4 regions of the Synechococcus sp. PROS-U-1 genome follow, and region 3 is predicted to be linked to each of the others. Evidence: predicted binding sites of a transcription regulator. Region 3 holds the regulator's gene; each other region holds the start of a gene.

What was found. The regulator NtcA, encoded in region 3, controls nitrogen genes in cyanobacteria. The targets are predictions, from matches to a motif close to GTANCNNNNGNTAC.
Region 1: a site for NtcA is predicted at 2,156-2,169, ahead of SynPROSU1_RS13465 (DUF4278 domain-containing protein). Genes of this name have one in related genera too.
Region 2: a site for NtcA is predicted at 1,506-1,519, ahead of SynPROSU1_RS13525 (molybdenum cofactor guanylyltransferase). Genes of this name have one in related genera too.
Region 4: a site for NtcA is predicted at 2,077-2,090, ahead of glnA (type I glutamate--ammonia ligase). Genes of this name have one in related genera too.

The regions. Positions count from the first base shown of each region.
Region 1 covers NZ_CP047951.1:2,502,444-2,506,651, forward strand. The annotation lists gene ureC (urease subunit alpha) at 1-1,283, shown strand, start outside; gene SynPROSU1_RS13460 (type 1 glutamine amidotransferase) at 1,280-2,038, shown strand; gene SynPROSU1_RS13465 (DUF4278 domain-containing protein) at 2,253-2,420, shown strand; gene SynPROSU1_RS13470 (hypothetical protein) at 2,501-2,719, shown strand; gene SynPROSU1_RS13475 (DUF1028 domain-containing protein) at 2,807-3,481, opposite strand; gene SynPROSU1_RS13480 (Zn-dependent hydrolase) at 3,478-4,208, opposite strand, start outside.
Region 2 covers NZ_CP047951.1:2,515,386-2,519,593, reverse strand. The annotation lists gene SynPROSU1_RS13530 (NarK family nitrate/nitrite MFS transporter) at 1-1,292, opposite strand, end outside; gene SynPROSU1_RS13525 (molybdenum cofactor guanylyltransferase) at 1,558-2,151, shown strand; gene SynPROSU1_RS13520 (GTP 3',8-cyclase MoaA) at 2,148-3,191, shown strand; gene SynPROSU1_RS13515 (redox protein) at 3,271-3,762, shown strand; gene SynPROSU1_RS13510 (transglutaminase family protein) at 3,750-4,208, opposite strand, start outside.
Region 3 covers NZ_CP047951.1:339,980-344,187, reverse strand. The annotation lists gene dcd (dCTP deaminase) at 1-9, opposite strand, end outside; gene SynPROSU1_RS01680 (cob(I)yrinic acid a,c-diamide adenosyltransferase) at 9-608, opposite strand; gene rph (ribonuclease PH) at 754-1,497, shown strand; gene ntcA (global nitrogen regulator NtcA) at 1,556-2,272, shown strand; gene SynPROSU1_RS01665 (DUF3084 domain-containing protein) at 2,300-3,451, shown strand; gene SynPROSU1_RS01660 (resolvase) at 3,448-3,888, shown strand; gene SynPROSU1_RS01655 (DUF3146 family protein) at 3,872-4,129, opposite strand; gene pth (aminoacyl-tRNA hydrolase) at 4,129-4,208, opposite strand, start outside.
Region 4 covers NZ_CP047951.1:1,156,363-1,160,570, forward strand. The annotation lists gene SynPROSU1_RS06330 (class I SAM-dependent methyltransferase) at 1-474, opposite strand, end outside; gene glnA (type I glutamate--ammonia ligase) at 590-2,011, opposite strand; gene SynPROSU1_RS06340 (allophycocyanin subunit beta) at 2,218-2,742, shown strand; gene SynPROSU1_RS06345 (alanine--glyoxylate aminotransferase family protein) at 2,839-4,035, shown strand; gene SynPROSU1_RS06350 (nucleoside deaminase) at 4,007-4,208, opposite strand, start outside.

The sequences.
Region 1 (4,208 bases), 410 kb from region 3:
AGCAGATCGAAACAGCTCTGGCCAGTGGCGTCACCACCCTGATGGGAGGCGGCACCGGACCAGCCACCGGCACCAACGCCACCACCTGCACCCCTGGCGCCTTCCACATCGGGCGAATGCTCCAGGCCGCTGAAGGCCTGCCGGTGAATCTGGGCTTCTTCGGCAAGGGCAACGCCAGCACCCCTGAAGCTTTGGAAGAACAGGTGCGCGCCGGCGCCTGCGGCTTGAAGCTGCATGAAGACTGGGGCACCACACCCGCAACGATCGATGCCTGCCTGTCGGTGGCCGACCGGATGGATGTGCAGGTGTGCATCCACACCGACACCTTGAATGAAGCCGGCTTCGTGGAAGACACGATCGCCGCCATCAAGGGACGCACCATTCACACCTTCCACACCGAAGGTGCCGGCGGCGGCCATGCACCGGACATCATCAAGATCTGCGGCGAAGCGAATGTGCTGCCAAGCAGCACCAACCCCACCCGGCCCTACACCCGCAACACGCTCGAGGAGCACCTCGACATGCTGATGGTGTGCCACCACCTCGATCCGAAGATCCCGGAAGACGTGGCGTTCGCCGAATCCCGCATCCGACGAGAGACGATCGCGGCCGAAGACATCCTTCACGACCTCGGCGCCTTCTCGATCATCGCCAGCGACTCCCAGGCCATGGGGCGCGTGGGCGAAGTGATCACACGCACCTTCCAGACCGCCCACAAGATGAAGGTGCAGCGCGGTGCGCTCCCGGAAGACTCCAGCCGCAACGACAACCACCGCCTCAAGCGCTATATCGCCAAGGTGACGATCAACCCCGCTCTCGCCCATGGCATCAGCAGCGAGGTGGGCTCGATCGAAACCGGCAAGCTCGCCGATCTCGTGCTGTGGAAGCCGGGCTTCTTTGGCATTCGCCCTGAACTGGTGATCAAGGGCGGTTCGATCGTGTGGGCCCAGATGGGCGATGCCAACGCCTCCATTCCCACCCCCGGCCCCGTGCACGGCAGGCCCATGTTCGGCGCCTTTGGCAAAGCCTTGGCTCCCAGCTGCCTCACCTTCGTGAGCGAAGCAGCAATGGATGCTGATATTCAACGCCAGCTGGGTCTGGAACGCACCTGCATGGCCGTGAAGGACACCCGCAGCGTGGGCAAAAGCGCTCTCAAACTCAACTCCGCCCTGCCGAAGATGAGCGTGGACCCGCAGACCTATGAGGTGTTCGCCGACGGTGAACTGCTCACCTGCGAGCCCGCCGACGTGCTGCCCCTCGCCCAGCGCTACCTGCTGCTTTGAGCACCACGCTGCTGGTGATCCAGCACGTTGACCACGAAGGGCCCGAACTGGTGGGACAACTGGCGCGGGAACGGGGAATGGACCTCCAGACCCTGCGGCCGGACCGTAGCGACTGCCTGCCGAACCCAAGCGAATGCCCGAACAGCATCGCGCTGGTGCTGGGGGGACCAATGGGCGTGAACGAACGGCATCAACCAGACCTGCACTGGCTCCAAACCGAGCTGAACTGGCTGATGGCTTGGCACCGGCAGAGCCGACCTGTACTGGGCATCTGCCTGGGGGCTCAGCTCTTGGCTGTTGCTGCAGGTGGCTGCGTCAAACCCCTGCAGGTTGGAGCACCACCGCAGCAGCTCAAGGAACTGGGACTGGGCGCAATCCACTGGGTCGCTGATCCGACCCATGAGGCCCTACTGCAGGGACAACCGAGCGGCAGCTTGGCGCTGCATTGGCATGGCGATCGCATCCACCTGCCAGCCGATGCAACCCTGCTGGGTTCCTCGCTGCACTGTGCGGAACAGGTGTTTCGAATCGGCGATCACGCCATTGGCCTGCAATGCCATCTCGAGATCAACGGAGATGCACTGCAACGCTGGATCGCCAACGACCACACCTATGTGATGAGTGCCCTTGGGCCTGAAGGGCCCGAACGCCTGATGCGGGAGTGGCGCTGGCTAGGAGACGAGCTGCAGGAGCAAGGTCGACACTTTTTCAATGCTGCACTCGATCAACTGCAGGACTGCTGCATGATTCAGTGATTGGTATCAACAAGGCCTACTAATTCCTACGGACAAAAATAAACAAAACCAAAAACTTTTCTGTACAAGTATCGACCCGAACATCGCCTCAGGGGAGGCAAGCGCTTGAATAGTTCTGTAGCAACAGCTACCGATCGTTCACTTCGCGCCACGCGAAGCGCAGTTCGCCTCAGGCCATGGAACGGGGACCTGAGCTTGCTTCGAGGACCATCCAATGACCACCCTTCTCTATCGCGGGCATCAGTACCAGCAAAGCAACGCCACTGAGGGCAAACCTGGTGTGCAGCTGGTCTACCGCCGCAACGTGTACCAAGCCCGTCAGATCAACAGCCACCGCACTCCGGTGCAGCTCGTTTACCGCGGGGTGGGCTACACGCGCTAGGCCAACTTCTCAATCTGTAGCAAGTCGAACATTCCGGTTCCGAGGATTAGGGCGTAATAGATCCAGCTTCAGCAACGACGTTGGATCTCATCACTTCCCGCCTCGACAAAGGCCTTGTGCAGGTGAATCCCTCCAGCGTGCACGGCGTGTTCTGGCTGCAAACCCACTTTCCGGCGAACGAATGGGATGCCTTGCTGTCTGGACAAGCCGCCTTTGGCATGGACTGCATCGATGATCTGGTCAGTGATGCACGCGAGGCTGGATTGAATGTGGAGTGGGAAGCCTCCGTCCCCAGCTGAGCCATCTCAAATCTTTCAAACTTTCAAAAAGACCCTGCACACTTCGGTACTGCAGGGTCTTTTTTTGACATGACCTGTGGCTGATCCCTACGCCACCAGACGGTTCAGCATTGGCAATTCCGACAGTTCGTCCCTCCACTCCTGAGCCCAAAGGGCCTGGCTGCGCTCATACACCTCCATCAACTGCTCCACCGCACGCTCATGGAAATCAACCCGTAGGTCCAACAACGGAAAGGCAGCTTCACCACTCACCTGTACCGCTGCTGAAGTGCAGAAATCGGAGCGGTGATCGCCTCCAGCAGCCTCCCCAGCCTGCAGGGCAGCCATCAGGCGACGACCAAGTTTCCAGCTGGGATCGCTGGTGAGATACGCCTGCTCCATCGCCTCCACAACACCATCGTCCACTAAACAATTTCCGGCGACAGACAGGTCACGCCGATGGCGGTGCCCAGCCCAAGCCCCGCAATCCTGCCCCGTCCAACAGGCCGTTCGACCATCCAGATCGATCAGGTGAAACTGACGCCGGTCACGATGCTGATCATCCGCCAGAAGGCTGGCCAGAACACTCTCGGCATCCGAACTCTGCTCCAGGCGTTCAAGGCCACAGATCCCCAGATAGGGATTGGTGTGGGCCTGGGTCGCCACAGCGCCAACTCCGGCGCGGATGTGGGGCACGGTGGATCCAACGGCCAGATGACAGGTGGCAACAGCCACGCCAAAGCGGCCGTTGTTGGGATCACGGGCCAGGATCGAAAAAGTCACGGCAGCTGACGGTCAAGCCGCAGCAACGTTTCGAGCAGCACCGCAGTGCCCGCCCAGCACTGTTCATCGCTGGTGAACTCCGCAGCGGAATGACTCAAACCACCCCGGCTGGGGACAAAGATCATGCCCATCGGCCAACGGCGACCGACTTCCTGCGCATCATGGCTGGCGCGGCTGGGGAGATGGCTGTGGGACAGACCGAGGTCGGCAGCGGCTTCTGCAATCGTCGCCATCACCACAGCATCAGCAGGGGTGGGATCAACACTGAACTGTGGGTCCACCGAAATCGGGCAGCCCGTTTCAGCACCGATGCTTTCGACCTGCTGCATCAACTCCTCCACCAATTGATCGAGCACACGTCGATCCACATCCCTTAAATCAACTGTCAGGGAGACAGCACCAGGGACGACGTTGGCGGCATTGGGCCAAACCTCAAGACGGCCCACCGTCGCCACAGGATCTCCTGGATGACTGGAGGCCATGGCCTCGACAGCGAGAACAATGCGCGACGCCGCCACGAGGGCGTCCTGTCGCAGACCCATCGGTGTAGTGCCGGCATGGTTGGCCTGTCCCTGCACATTGATGCTGAACCGGCGCTGACCGACGACACCCTCCACAACACCGATGGCATCACCGCGTTGCTCGAGAACACCGCCCTGCTCAACATGCAATTCCAGGAAAGCGGCGTAAGCCTCATCGGAGCGGCGGGCGGAGGCCAATGACGGCC
Region 2 (4,208 bases), 400 kb from region 3:
GTGACGCGACGCTTGACCAGGGGCACCAGCGCGAAGGTGGCGCCTTCACCGGACTGCACGAAGAAGGAGGCGAGCATGGTGATCACCACGGCAACCGCAATGCCGGTGGTGCCGCTGAAGGTGCCCGGCTTGATCATGCTCATCACCAGGTAGCCCACGCCGAGACCGGCGGTGAGGAAGCCCATGGTGTTCTTGCGGCTGCCGACGCGGTCGGAGATCAGACCGCCAGCAGGGCGGGCCACCAGGTTCACGAAAGCGAAGCAGGACGCCAGGATTCCCGCGGTGGCCTTCGGCAGATCGAAGGTGGTTTCAAAGAAGGTGGGCAGCATCGAAACCACGGCCAGTTCGGAGCCGAAGTTCACGATGTAGGTGAGCTCGAGGATCGCCACCTGGCGGAACTCATAGCGGTCTTCTTTGGGATAAACCTTGTTGCCGAGGATCAGGTCGCGGTTGGTGCGGATGATTCCCCAGGTCTGAAACGCAAACCAGACGGCGACGGCACCGAGGGCCAGCGGGTAGGTGGCAGCGGTGAGGAAGCCCACCTTGCCGAGACGCCAGCAGAGCACGCAGAGGATGGCTGCGAAGGGCACGTTCATGCCGAGCAGACCCCAGAAGTCGCGCATGGAGGTGACTTCCAGGCCTGCGGTCTTCTCAGGACGCTGGTACGTCTTGCCGGGGGGTGTATCGGTGACGTTGAAGAAGTAGAAGAAGCCGTAGGCAGCCGAAACGATGCCGGTGAGGGCGATCGCACCGCGCCAGTTCAGAACAGCACCGGTCGGCAGTTCGAACCCACCGGAGAAGGAGAGGAAGCCGGCGAGGGCCACCATCGTGAGGGCGGAGAAGGCGGAACCGAAGTTGCCCCAGCCGCCGTAGATGCCTTCCGCGAGGCCGATTTCCTTGGGCGGGAACCACTCAGCCACCATTCGGATGCCGATCACGAAGCCAGCGCCCACGATGGAGAGCAGCAGACGGGCCACCACCAGTTGGTTGAAGTCCTGAGCGGAGGCAAACAGCAGGCAGGGAAAGGCTGAGAAGACCAGGATCGAGGAATAGGTGACCCTGGGTCCGAATTTGTCCAGAAGCATGCCAATCAGCACGCGAGCCGGGATGGTGAGGGCCACATTGCAGATGGCCACGGTGCGGATCTGACCAACGGTTAATCCGAGGTCTGCTTTAACGGTGGTGGCCAGAGGGGCCAGGTTGAACCAGACCACGAAGGTCAGGAAGAAGGCGATCCAGGTCAGGTGAAGGGTTCGATACCTGCCCTGGAACGACCAGAGGTCGCCAAGCATTGAGAAGAAGAAATGAAACCTCGGGCGTCAAAACGAAGGGTGCCCGGGGATGGCAAAACGGTCGAAAAGAAGATCCGTTTAACTCGCGCAGTTAATCAACTCGTTGGGCCTTTGTTTGGTCAGATTGGTTACCAATTGCTGTTTTTGTGTTCCTAAGCAAACATCAATGGAGCTGATTGCTTGGATCAGGTCTTCTTGTATATGGATGATTTGGTAGCGGTTGCAACTTTGTCGAGCGGTTGGTCTTTGCTGGTGCAGATTGTTGATCGGCGATGTGAATCAAGGCTTGCGGGTTTGTTTGCTCAGTGGCGGAGACAGTCGTCGCATGGGGCGTGACAAGGCGTTGTTGCCGCATCCATCGGGTGGTGTCTGGCTCACCGCATTGGTCGATCAGCTGCTTCCTCTGGGGTATCCGGTGCAAGTGTTGAGTCGCCATCGCGAGCATGCAGAGGTGCTGGGGCTCCGACCCGGGTGTTCCGTTCTGTTGGAGCCCCCTCCCTGGAATGGCCCTCTGCAGGCGCTTGCCAAGGTTCTGCCCCCGCTACCCGGGGAGGCGTTGCTGGTTCTCCCGGTGGACATGCCGCGCTTGCGGACGGCCGTTTTTCATCAGCTCATTGCGGCTTGGAACCGTGCTCCTGAGCATGCGGCGGTGGCCCATGACGGGCAACGGCTGCAGCCGTTGCTGGCGGTGATTCCTTCGACGTCTCCATTCCGCTCCTGTCTTGATCAGCAACTGCAACGTGGAGAGTTGCGCTGGATGGACTGGTTGACCCGTGTTCCCTATCGATCGGTCCCTCTGCCTGCAGAGGCTCTGCTGAATGCCAACTGTTCTGCAGATCTGTCAGCGTTGGAAGGATGAGCACCACGCTGCCGCTCGCAGATCGCTTCAACCGGCCCATCGGGGTGCTGCGGCTGTCGCTGACGGCGCGCTGCAATCTCGCCTGTCCGTACTGCTGTCCGGATGTGGAGGAGCCCCCGGGCCTGCTCACGCTTGAGCAGCAGATACGCGTTATTCGCGTGGCCTCGCGCCTCGGGGCACAAACCCTGCGTCTTACGGGTGGAGAGCCGTTGTTGAGCCGGCGCTTGTTGCCTTTGTTGGAGGCGGTGACGCAGGCCCGGCGGGATCGTTGGGATCCGATGGCCGGTCTTCAGACTGTGGCGCTGACCAGTAACGGGGTGCTGCTGTCGGAACCGATGGCTTGCGCGTTGCGTGCCGCAGGGCTGGATCGCATCACCATCAGCCTGGATGCAGCGGAAGGGGATGCAGCGGCGCGCATGGCTGGTCTCCAGGGTGGCGCCGTGGCTGGGGACCGCCTGGTGGGCCAGGTGCAGGACGGTATCGCGGCGGCCCGCGCCGCTGGTTTTGATCCCTCATGCGGTGAGCTCAAGCTCAATGCCGTGATCCAACGGGGGATCAATGACGATCAGCTGTTGCCCTTGGCCGGCTTGGCGCGGCAGCAGGGGATCGAGCTGCGTTTGATCGAATACATGGATGTGGGCAACCGCAACCAGTGGTCGCTGGACCAGGTGCTGCCGGCGGCGCAGATGGTGGAGCGCATTCACACCCGTTGGCCCCTTGAGCCTCTGGGTCGCCCGAGGGGTGGGACGGCCTGCCGTTGGAGCTATGGCGATGGAGCTGGATCCATCGGTGTGATCGCCTCCATCAGTGAGCCATTCTGTGGGGATTGCAACCGGTTGCGTGTCACCGCCGATGGACAGGCGTTCACCTGTTTGTTCTCGGCTGATGGCACGGATCTCAAGCCCGCGCTCGTCTCGGAGTCTCGCCTCGAGCAGGCCATGCGCGATCTCTGGCAGCGGCGCCAAGACCGCTACAGCGAGGAGCGTGATCCAGCCGCCGCTGCGTCAACCCATGCCGAGATGGCGTATCTGGGGGGCTGAACCGTCGTGATCGTCACCGTTTTTGCCTGATGCTCCCGGTACAACGGGGCAGCTGAAGGATCCAGAGGGATCCATCGACATGTTTGAACTGCTGGCCTACGAGCGCTTCCGCGACACTCCGTCGGTTCGTTTTTTCGACGTCACCGTGGACACCTCGAATGCACGCGACCTGGTGATTCACAGCGGGCCGGCCGTGTCCCCACCCAACGACCCTGAGAGCGGAGCATGGCAGTTCTATCTGCATCCCCATCAGGAAGACAACCTGCTTGCGGCCAGTGGCGGCAGAACCTTCTTCTTGGTGAACCTGGCCTGGGACCAGCCCTTTCACATCGTTCGGCTGGAGAGTGGTGGTGACATCCTCCGCATCCCCCCCGGCACCTTCCACCGCTCGATTTCCGATCCCAATGGCTCTGTCGTTCTGAACCAGGCGGTTCGTCAGGAAGGCGTCTCTCTTGTGCGGGAATTTCGCGTCTACAACAGCGCCAAGATCCCGGCCTTGATGGCGGCAACCCATATTTCTGCTCTGAAGCCCCAGTTGCACGGGGTGGAACCTCTGCTTCAGGCAGCCTGAACCAGCTTGCGTTGTGAGTTCTCCGGTTCGGAGGCTTCTTCGTTGATCTGAATCTGCCAGTTCAGCTCACTGCTTGTTCCGGGGGGACCGCTGAAGCTGCCGCTTACGGCCGCGGTGAGTTCCGGCTTGGAGGAGGTGGCCAGCACCACATAGCGATCGTTGACCTCCGTGCCGGCACTGGGGTCAAAGCCTCGCCAGCCCGCTCCCGGCAGGTAGACCTCCGCCCAGGCATGGAGGTCGTACTCCTCCGGGGGAGGTTGCTGCAGTTGATAGCCGCTCACGAATCGGGCCGGAAGACCCACTACGCGGCAGCAGGCCACCATCAGCATGGCCAGATCTCGGCAAGAGCCGATCCGCTCGCGCAGGGTTCGGCCCGCTGGCCAGGCCGGCCCCATATGGCGTTGGGTGTATTTCACCCTCTCTTGAATCAGTTCAATGAGTTGCTT
Region 3 (4,208 bases):
CTTGAGCATCAGAAACCTCGGCGCAACTCCGTGACTTGGTCTGCCATCTCCACCACACCGGCGGGGATCGCAGGTCCAGTGATGATCACATCCATCGAAGCGGGCCGCTGCTCGAGGGCTTCAATCACGTCCGCCTCATCCAGGTATCCAAAGGCCACAGCAAGCCCGATTTCATCCAACACCAGCTGATCGAGATCGCCCTGGATCAGATGCTGACGGCAGATGGACCAAACCGCGGCCACCGCCTCCGCACCTCCAGGGTGGCCCGGCGAGGAGAGGCAAAGGGGTACCTCGGGCCGTAGCCAAACCAGGCCACCGCAGAGTTGAACGCGTCCTGCAGGCCCCTGCTGCACGCCCCCTTTGAGGAACTGACTGATCAGCACCCGACTGCCCAGACCGGCGGCCCGCATCGCTTGACTAAGAACACTGGCAAAGCTGCCGCGGTAGGGCGCGGTGTGCACCTGCAGCTGGCCTTCGGGAGCCACCAGGACGAGCGGTGGAGGATCGGAGACAGGTGGAAGAGGTCTGAGGCCAGCCCGCTGCAAAGCCTGCTGATCCCGATCCAGGGAGTCCTGGAACGCTTGGGGGTCGGCAAGGCTTGTGGTCATCACTGCAACATCCGTCCGGGCAACCCCGGCAAGACCTTGAATGTAGCGGCGAGTTGACATTCCACAAGGGGATTGACACCACCCATGGTGTCTGGAAAGGGCAAGAACCACCCGCCTGCGAGGCTTGAAGAACTGCACACCACCGATGAGCCAACCGCTTGAAAGCCGCACTGATGGCCGCAGTCCCCAGCAGTTGCGACCGTTCTCGGTGACCTGGAATCCCATGGGTTTTGCCTTGAGCTCCCTTGTGGTTCACACAGGCAGAACCGCTGTTCTCTGCAGCGTCTGCCTCGAGGAGAACGTTCCCCGCTGGCGCAAAGGGGAAGGGTTGGGATGGCTCAGCGCCGAATACCGGCTACTGCCGGGATCCACGCCACAGCGGCAATCTCGGGAGCTGATGAAACTGTCGGGCCGCACACAGGAGATTCAACGGTTGATCGGCCGAAGCCTGCGGGCCGTGATCGATATGAAGCGCCTGGGGGAGCGCACGCTGCTGATCGACTGCGATGTGATCCAGGCCGACGCCGGCACCCGGACGGCCTCCATCACCGGGGCTTGGCTCGCCCTTGAGCAGGCCTGCCTCTCACTCGTGGATCAGGGACTCCTGGAACAATCGCCGCTGGTCGACCAGGTCGCCGCCGTGTCCGTCGGCCTGGTGGATGGCAAGGCGTTACTGGATCTGGATTACAGCGAAGACAGCAGAGCTGAGGTCGATCTCAATGTTGTGCAGGCTGGAGATGGTCGCCTGCTGGAGATCCAGGGGACTGCGGAGGGAGCGCCCTTCAGCCGCAGCCAGCTCAATGAATTACTGGATCTGGCTGAGCCTGGATTGACATCATTAATGCAAGCGCAACGCCAAGCCATCAACGAGCACACCAGCGTTAGGTAATAACCGCTACACGGCGGCAACGGCTTGCTCCGTAGCTTCGCCTCACCAGGGGGTTGTTATGACAAGTAGCCGAGGTTTCAGCCGATACACCCCCCAGATGGTGGCTCCAGCTCCCAGTGCAGAACCCGCCAACCGCTCTCTGCTGGAGATCATTCGGGATCTCGACGGCGCCAGTAGTGAATTGGTAGACCGCAACAAGACCATCTTTTTCCCGGGGGATCCCGCCGAACGGGTTTACCTGATTCGCCGCGGAGCCGTCCGCCTCTCCCGCGTTTATGAGTCAGGGGAAGAGATCACGGTGGCGCTGCTGCGCGAGAACAGCCTGTTTGGCGTGCTGTCGTTGCTGACCGGTCAACGATCCGATCGCTTCTATCACGCCGTGGCCTTCACCAGAGTGGAGATGGTGACAGCGCCGGCGACATCCGTAAAGGCGGCGATCGAGGCAGACACGAGCGTTGGCCTGCGCTTGCTACAGGGTCTGTCCAGTCGGATTCTTCAGACCGAAACGATGATCGAAACCCTGACCCACAGGGACATGTCATCGCGGCTGGTGAGCTTCCTGCTTGTGCTGTGCAGGGATTTCGGCGTAGCGGATGAGCTGGGAATCACGATCGACCTGCGCCTGTCCCATCAGGCCATCGCCGAAGCGATTGGCTCAACGCGCGTCACAATCACGCGTCTGCTGGGAGACTTGCGTCAATCCGGTCTGGTTCAGATTGACCGCAAAAAAATCACTGTTCTGGATCCGATCGCTCTGGCCAAACGATTCAGTTAGGCAGCAGGTTGAGCAACAGGTGCAGCCATGAGCGGCTGGGCACTGATCCTGGTTCTGCTGGTGCTCGGGGGCGTGCTGTCGACCCTGGGAGACCGGTTGGGCAGTCGCGTCGGCAAGGCCCGCCTGAGTCTGTTCAAGATGCGCCCGCGTCGGACTGCCGTTCTGATCACGGTGTTGACCGGCAGCCTGATCAGCGCACTGTCGCTCGGCGTGCTTCTGATGGTGAGCCGCCAGCTTCGGGTGGGCCTGTTTGAACTGGATGCCCTTCAGGCGAGGCTGCAGGACAGCCGGCGGCAGCTCGATGCAGCCGAACGGGAACGGCAAGAAACCCGAACGGAAACCAACCGGATCGCCGCTGAGCTCAAGCAGTCACAGCAACGGGCGGATACCTTGCGTCGCGAACTGGCTCCCTTGCAGAACGAACGCGCCCAACTCGAGGCAGAACGCGAACGGCTGAGCCGGGATATCGCTGCTCGCGATGCCGATATCCAGCGCACGGAAGCCGAATTAAACAGCGTGCGAAACCGGATCAGATCCGGTGAACAGGAACTCAAGGAACTTGAACGCAATCTGGTCGCCCTCCGACGTGGATCGGTTGTTATTAGCAGCGGGCAGACCTTGGCGAGAGCGACGGTTCGCCTCGATGCTCCGGGTCAAGCGAAACAGGCTGTCGACAGGCTGTTGCAAGAGGCCAATGTCAACGCGTACGGCAAGGTCAGGCCCGGTGAAGCACCCAAACGACAGCTGATCCGCGTTCCCCGCAGCGACGTGGAACGCCTGCAGACCATCCTCCGTAAACCAGATACCTGGGTGATCTCACTGCGCTCCGCCACCAATGTGCTGCGCGGCGAAACGGCGGTCTATGCCTTCCCCGAGGTGCGCCCGAACCGCCCGGTGGCCCAAAACGGTGACGTGCTGGCGACCACCACACTGCAACCCAATGAACGCACACCGGAGGGCATTCTCACGCGGCTGAACCTTCTCTTGGCCTCGGCCTATGCCGAGGTGCAACGGCGAGGATCCCTCACCGAGGGACTGCAGTTCGATGGAGCAGCACTGTCCCAACTCGCCGAGACATTGATTGAGGGACCCAGCCAAAGTGTGGTCTTGAAGGTGATTGCATCAGGGGGCAGCGCCAGCGCCGATCCTGTCGTCGTTACGGTTGAAGCATCCCCATGAAACGGGTGGCCGTGCTCGACCCAGGCCGCTGCAAGTGTGGCCTTGTACTGGCCGATCTTCACCTTGGCCTTGTGCTCGAGGGGCATGTTTTGGCTCCAGAAGCCGTGGAGCCCTGGCTGGAGCTGTGGAATCAAGACCAACTTCTGGACGGCATCCTGATCGGCGATGGCACCGGATGCCAAGCGTGGATCAAGCGGCTGGAGCGCTTGGGCAGCCTCACCGTGATTCCAGAGCGGGGAACAACCCTGCGTGCACGAGAGCGTTACTGGATGCTGTGGCCAGCGCGGGGATGGCGACGAATGCTGCCGACAGGGCTGCGCATTCCACCGGTGGACCTGGATGCTGTTGCCGCCCTTGTGATGCTGGAGGAGCACCTGCAGTGCCAACTTCGATGGCCGGAACCTGCACCCACGTTCTCGCTCAGAACCTGGCCCTGACCATGAAGGTGTAATCGCCTCCCGGTTCAAGTCTGTAATCGGAGCGCACCAGGAACCGCCGCAAAGCATCTTCAATCAGGGCGCGTCCCAAGGACGGCTCCACCAACAGCTCACCGCGGTCAAACGCCCAGGAGAACTGCCACTCGAACCCCCCAGCCGAGACCTCACCCTCAACACACTGCGCCTGAAAGCATTGGCGGAGCACCCGCAAATGGGCGGTTGTCGCCGGAAGAGCCGGCATCAGTCACCGGCCTCCAGGTCGTAGCGAAACCCGTTAATCCAAGTCCCAGCACGCTCGAAGTTCTGACGCTGAAGACGTT
Region 4 (4,208 bases), 820 kb from region 3:
CGTGCCGTTGAACAGGATCTCGACCTGCAGGTCATAAAGACCGGCGGAATGATCGCTCAGATAACCATCGGTTTGATGGTGGAAATTCTGGAGGTAATAATCGGGATACAGCGCCGTGTCGGTGTCTCGGGGAAGATCGCGAACGTTGCGCTCACGGCGACGATCCCACGTGGAGGGGAGATCCATCCACACCTGTGGATAACGGCTGACCCAGTCGAGCCAGGGCGCATCGAACAGCAACTGTTCGGGATAAATCCCTTCCTCAGCCTCCTGCCAGTCCTGTTCCTGGAGTTTGTTCATGTCCAGCCGCAATTCCCCAAGCACTTCGGCTGGAACGGATTCCGTCTTGGGAACGGCATCGGGTGCCACCCACTCCATCAACTTGGTGCTCAGCTCTTTATGAGCCAGGCCCGCGATGCTTTTGCCTTGCTGAAGCGTTTGGTACGCAAGCTTGCTCAGGGGCGTTGACGCCATCGCGGATTCAGACAACAGCTCTATTTCAGCGAATGTGACGCCCAACCGTGTGCCAAGCGGTCCACAAAAAAACCCGCCTCCAGGGAGGCGGGTCGTGGATCGAAACGATCGCTGATCAGGCGTCGTAGTACATGGTGAATTCGTGGGGGTGAGGACGCTGACGCAGCTGCTGAACCTCTTCGTATTTGAGGTCAATCCAGTTGTCGATGAAGTCATCGCTGAACACACCGCCAGCAGTGAGGAAGCCACGATCGGCGTTCAGAGCTTCCAAGGCACCATTAAGGGAAGCCGGGACCGTTGCGATCTTCGAAAGTTCTTCCTCTGGGAGTTCGAACAGGTCACGGTCTTCGCCGTCGCCGGGATCGATCTGATTCTTGATGCCGTCGAGCCCGGCCATCATCATGGCGCTGAAGGCCAGATAGGGGTTCGCCAGGGCATCACCGGAGCGGAATTCGAGGCGCTTGGCCTTGGGGCTCGGACCGGTGAGCGGAATCCGCACGGCGGCGGAGCGGTTGCCCTCCGAGTACACCAGGTTCACCGGAGCTTCAAAGCCCGGCACCAAACGCTTGTAGCTGTTGGTGGTGGGGTTGGTGAAGGCCAGGAAGGCGGGGGCGTGCTTGAGGATGCCGCCGATGTACCAGCGGGCGGTCTGCGACAGATTCGCGTAGCTGCCTTCGCCAAAGAACAGGGGCTGGCCGCCTTTCCAGAGGCTTTGGTGCACGTGCATCCCGGTGCCGTTGTCGTTGAACACCGGCTTGGGCATGAAGGTGGCTGTCTTGCCGTACTTCTTGGCCACGTTGCGCACGACGTATTTGTACGTCATTACGTTGTCGGCGGCCTGGATTAGCTCAGCGAATTTCATGCCGAGCTCGTGCTGGCCGGCGCCGGCCACTTCGTGGTGGTGCTTCTCAGTGGGGATGCCCAGTTGCCCCATCAACAGAAGCATCTCGGAGCGGATGTCCTGTGCTGTGTCATTGGGAGCAACGGGGAAGTACCCCTCTTTCACCTGAATTTTGTAGGCAAGGTTGCCGCCTTCCTCAATACGACCTGTGTTCCAACCCGCCTCGATCGTGTCGACGCTGTAGAAGGAGCCACCTTCGGCCGAGTTGTAGCGGACGTCGTCGAAGAGGAAGAATTCAGGCTCAGGACCGAAGAAGGCCATGTCGGCCAGCCCGGTGCTGGCGAGGTGATTCAAGGCACGTTGGGCCAGTGCGCGCGGGCAGCGCTCATAGGGCTGGCCAGTGCGCGGTTCCTGAATCGAGCAGATCATGCTCAGGGTTTTGTGCCGATAGAACGGATCCACCCAGGCTGTGTTGGCGTCGGGCACCATGGCCATGTCAGAGGCTTGGATGCCTTTCCATCCACGGATGGATGATCCGTCAAAAGCAAGGCCTTCAGTGAAGGACTCTTCCTCCAGCAGATCGGTGCAAATCGTCAGGTGCTGCCATTTGCCGTGCAGATCAGTGAATTTGAGGTCGATCAGTTCGATGCCTTCGTCCTTGATCTGGCGCAGGACGTCCTGGGGGGATTTCGACATAAGAAAGGACTGCTCGACTGAATTGTGCAGTGATGTGACCGTAAACAGCCACAAGTCTCCATTTTGTATCAAGGGGTACGTTCCATCAGCCTGGAGTTGACTGCGTAACCGTTTCTGTCAACTTGGCTGAAATGCAGGCCTGCCAAAGGGTTTGCCCGCTTCAACGGTGTTAGCGTCCGCGGGGGATCCTCTGGAGATTCAGGTAAATGCGCGATGCAATCAGCGGTCTGATCGGTCGCTATGACCAGCTGGGTCGTTATTTCGATCGTTCAGCGATCGACAGCATCAATGCGTATCTGGATGAATCCACGATGCGGATTCAGGCCGTTGAGCTGATCAACGGTTCAGCCACCGAGATCGTGCGTGAGGCCAGTCAGCGCCTGTTCCGGGACGAACCCGATCTTCTGCTGCCTGGAGGCAACGCTTACACCACCCGTCGGCTCGCCGCCTGCCTGCGGGACATGGATTACTTCCTCCGCTACGCCAGCTACGCCCTGGTCGCAGGGGACAGCACGATCCTCAATGAGCGTGTTCTCAACGGCCTCGACGACACTTACAAGAGTCTCGGGGTTCCTACCGGCCCCACGGTCCGCAGCATCGTCTTGCTGGGTGAAGTCGTTGCCGAGATGCTTCTCGCCAACGGTGCGGCATCCGAGCAGCTCTCCACCGTTCTTCAGCCGTTCGATCACCTGGCCAAGGGTCTGGGAGAAACCAACGTGCGCCAACGCTGAGCGCAGACGTTCCGCGCAAGATTTGAACAGATTGCAATCGTGCCGCTCTCAACCCTTTCGAGGGGGCCGACTGCGTAGGCTCACCACCACGAACCAATGATCAGGGCTTTGGCGACGACGAACTCTCTTCTTCCTGTTGACGATCGTCACCGCAAAGCTTTTGCACCGATCGGAACACCTGATCGACTTCTTCTCGGACCAGGCCCGTCGAACGCGCACCCAACAGTTCTGAAGGCTCTGTCGCGAACCCCAATCGGTCACCTCGATCCGCTTTACGTGGAGCTGATGGGTGAGGTGCAGGAACTGCTGCGCTACGCCTGGCAAACGGATAATCGCCTCACGCTGCCGATGAGTGGCACCGGAAGTGCCGCCATGGAGGCAACCCTGGCCAACACGGTTGAGCCTGGAGACACCGTTCTGGTAGCGGTGAAGGGATACTTCGGCATGAGGCTGGCCGATATGGCGGGCCGTTACCGCGCTGAGGTCAAAACCATTGAGAAGCCATGGGGAGAGTGGTTTTCTCTTGATGAACTCGAGGCGGCCCTGATCAAGCACAAGCCCGCCATCCTGGCGATGGTTCATGCAGAAACATCCACGGGTGTTTGCCAACCGATGGACGGCATCGGTGACCTCTGCCGCAAGCATGATTGCCTGCTGCTGCTCGACACCGTCACCTCCCTGGGGGGGGTTCCTCTGTATATCGATGAGTGGAAGGTTGACCTCGCTTACAGCTGCAGCCAGAAGGGGCTGAGCTGCCCTCCGGGCCTTGGACCGTTCACGATGGGTCCTCGTGCTGAAGCCAAGATGACGGCCCGTCAGGGCAAGGTTCCGAACTGGTACCTCGATGTCTCTCTTCTGAATCAGTACTGGGGCAGTGATCGGGTGTATCACCACACGGCCCCTGTGAACATGAACTTCGGCATGCGCGAGGCATTGCGCCTGTTGGCAGAGGAAGGGCTGGATCAGGCCTGGGCGCGTCACCGCAGCAATGCGGAATTGCTCTGGAGCGGTCTGGAAAGTCTGGGGCTGTCGATGCATGTGCCGGCCGACCGTCGACTGCCGACCCTCACCACGGTTCGTATTCCTGAAGGTGTGGATGGCAAGGCCTTCAGTCAGCACCTGCTGAACAACCACGGAATCGAGGTTGGTGGTGGTCTCGGCACGCTTGCCGGAAAAATCTGGCGAATCGGGCTGATGGGTTACAACTCCACTCCAGAGAATGTGAATCGTCTGCTCAACCTGTTCGAAACAGAGCTGCCTCGCTTCAGCGGTTCCGTCGCCGCCGCTGCCTGAACCAGCGTTCCAGCTGCCCTCTAGCCTCCGGTTCTCGCACACCGCGAATCACCTTCATCTGGTGGTGGGCACTGGCATGGGTTGAGAGGTCAAGGCTCCCCCCCAGGCCACCGCGCTTAGGGTCCATCGCGCCATAGACCACCGTTCCCATCCGGGCCTGCACCAAGGCCCCC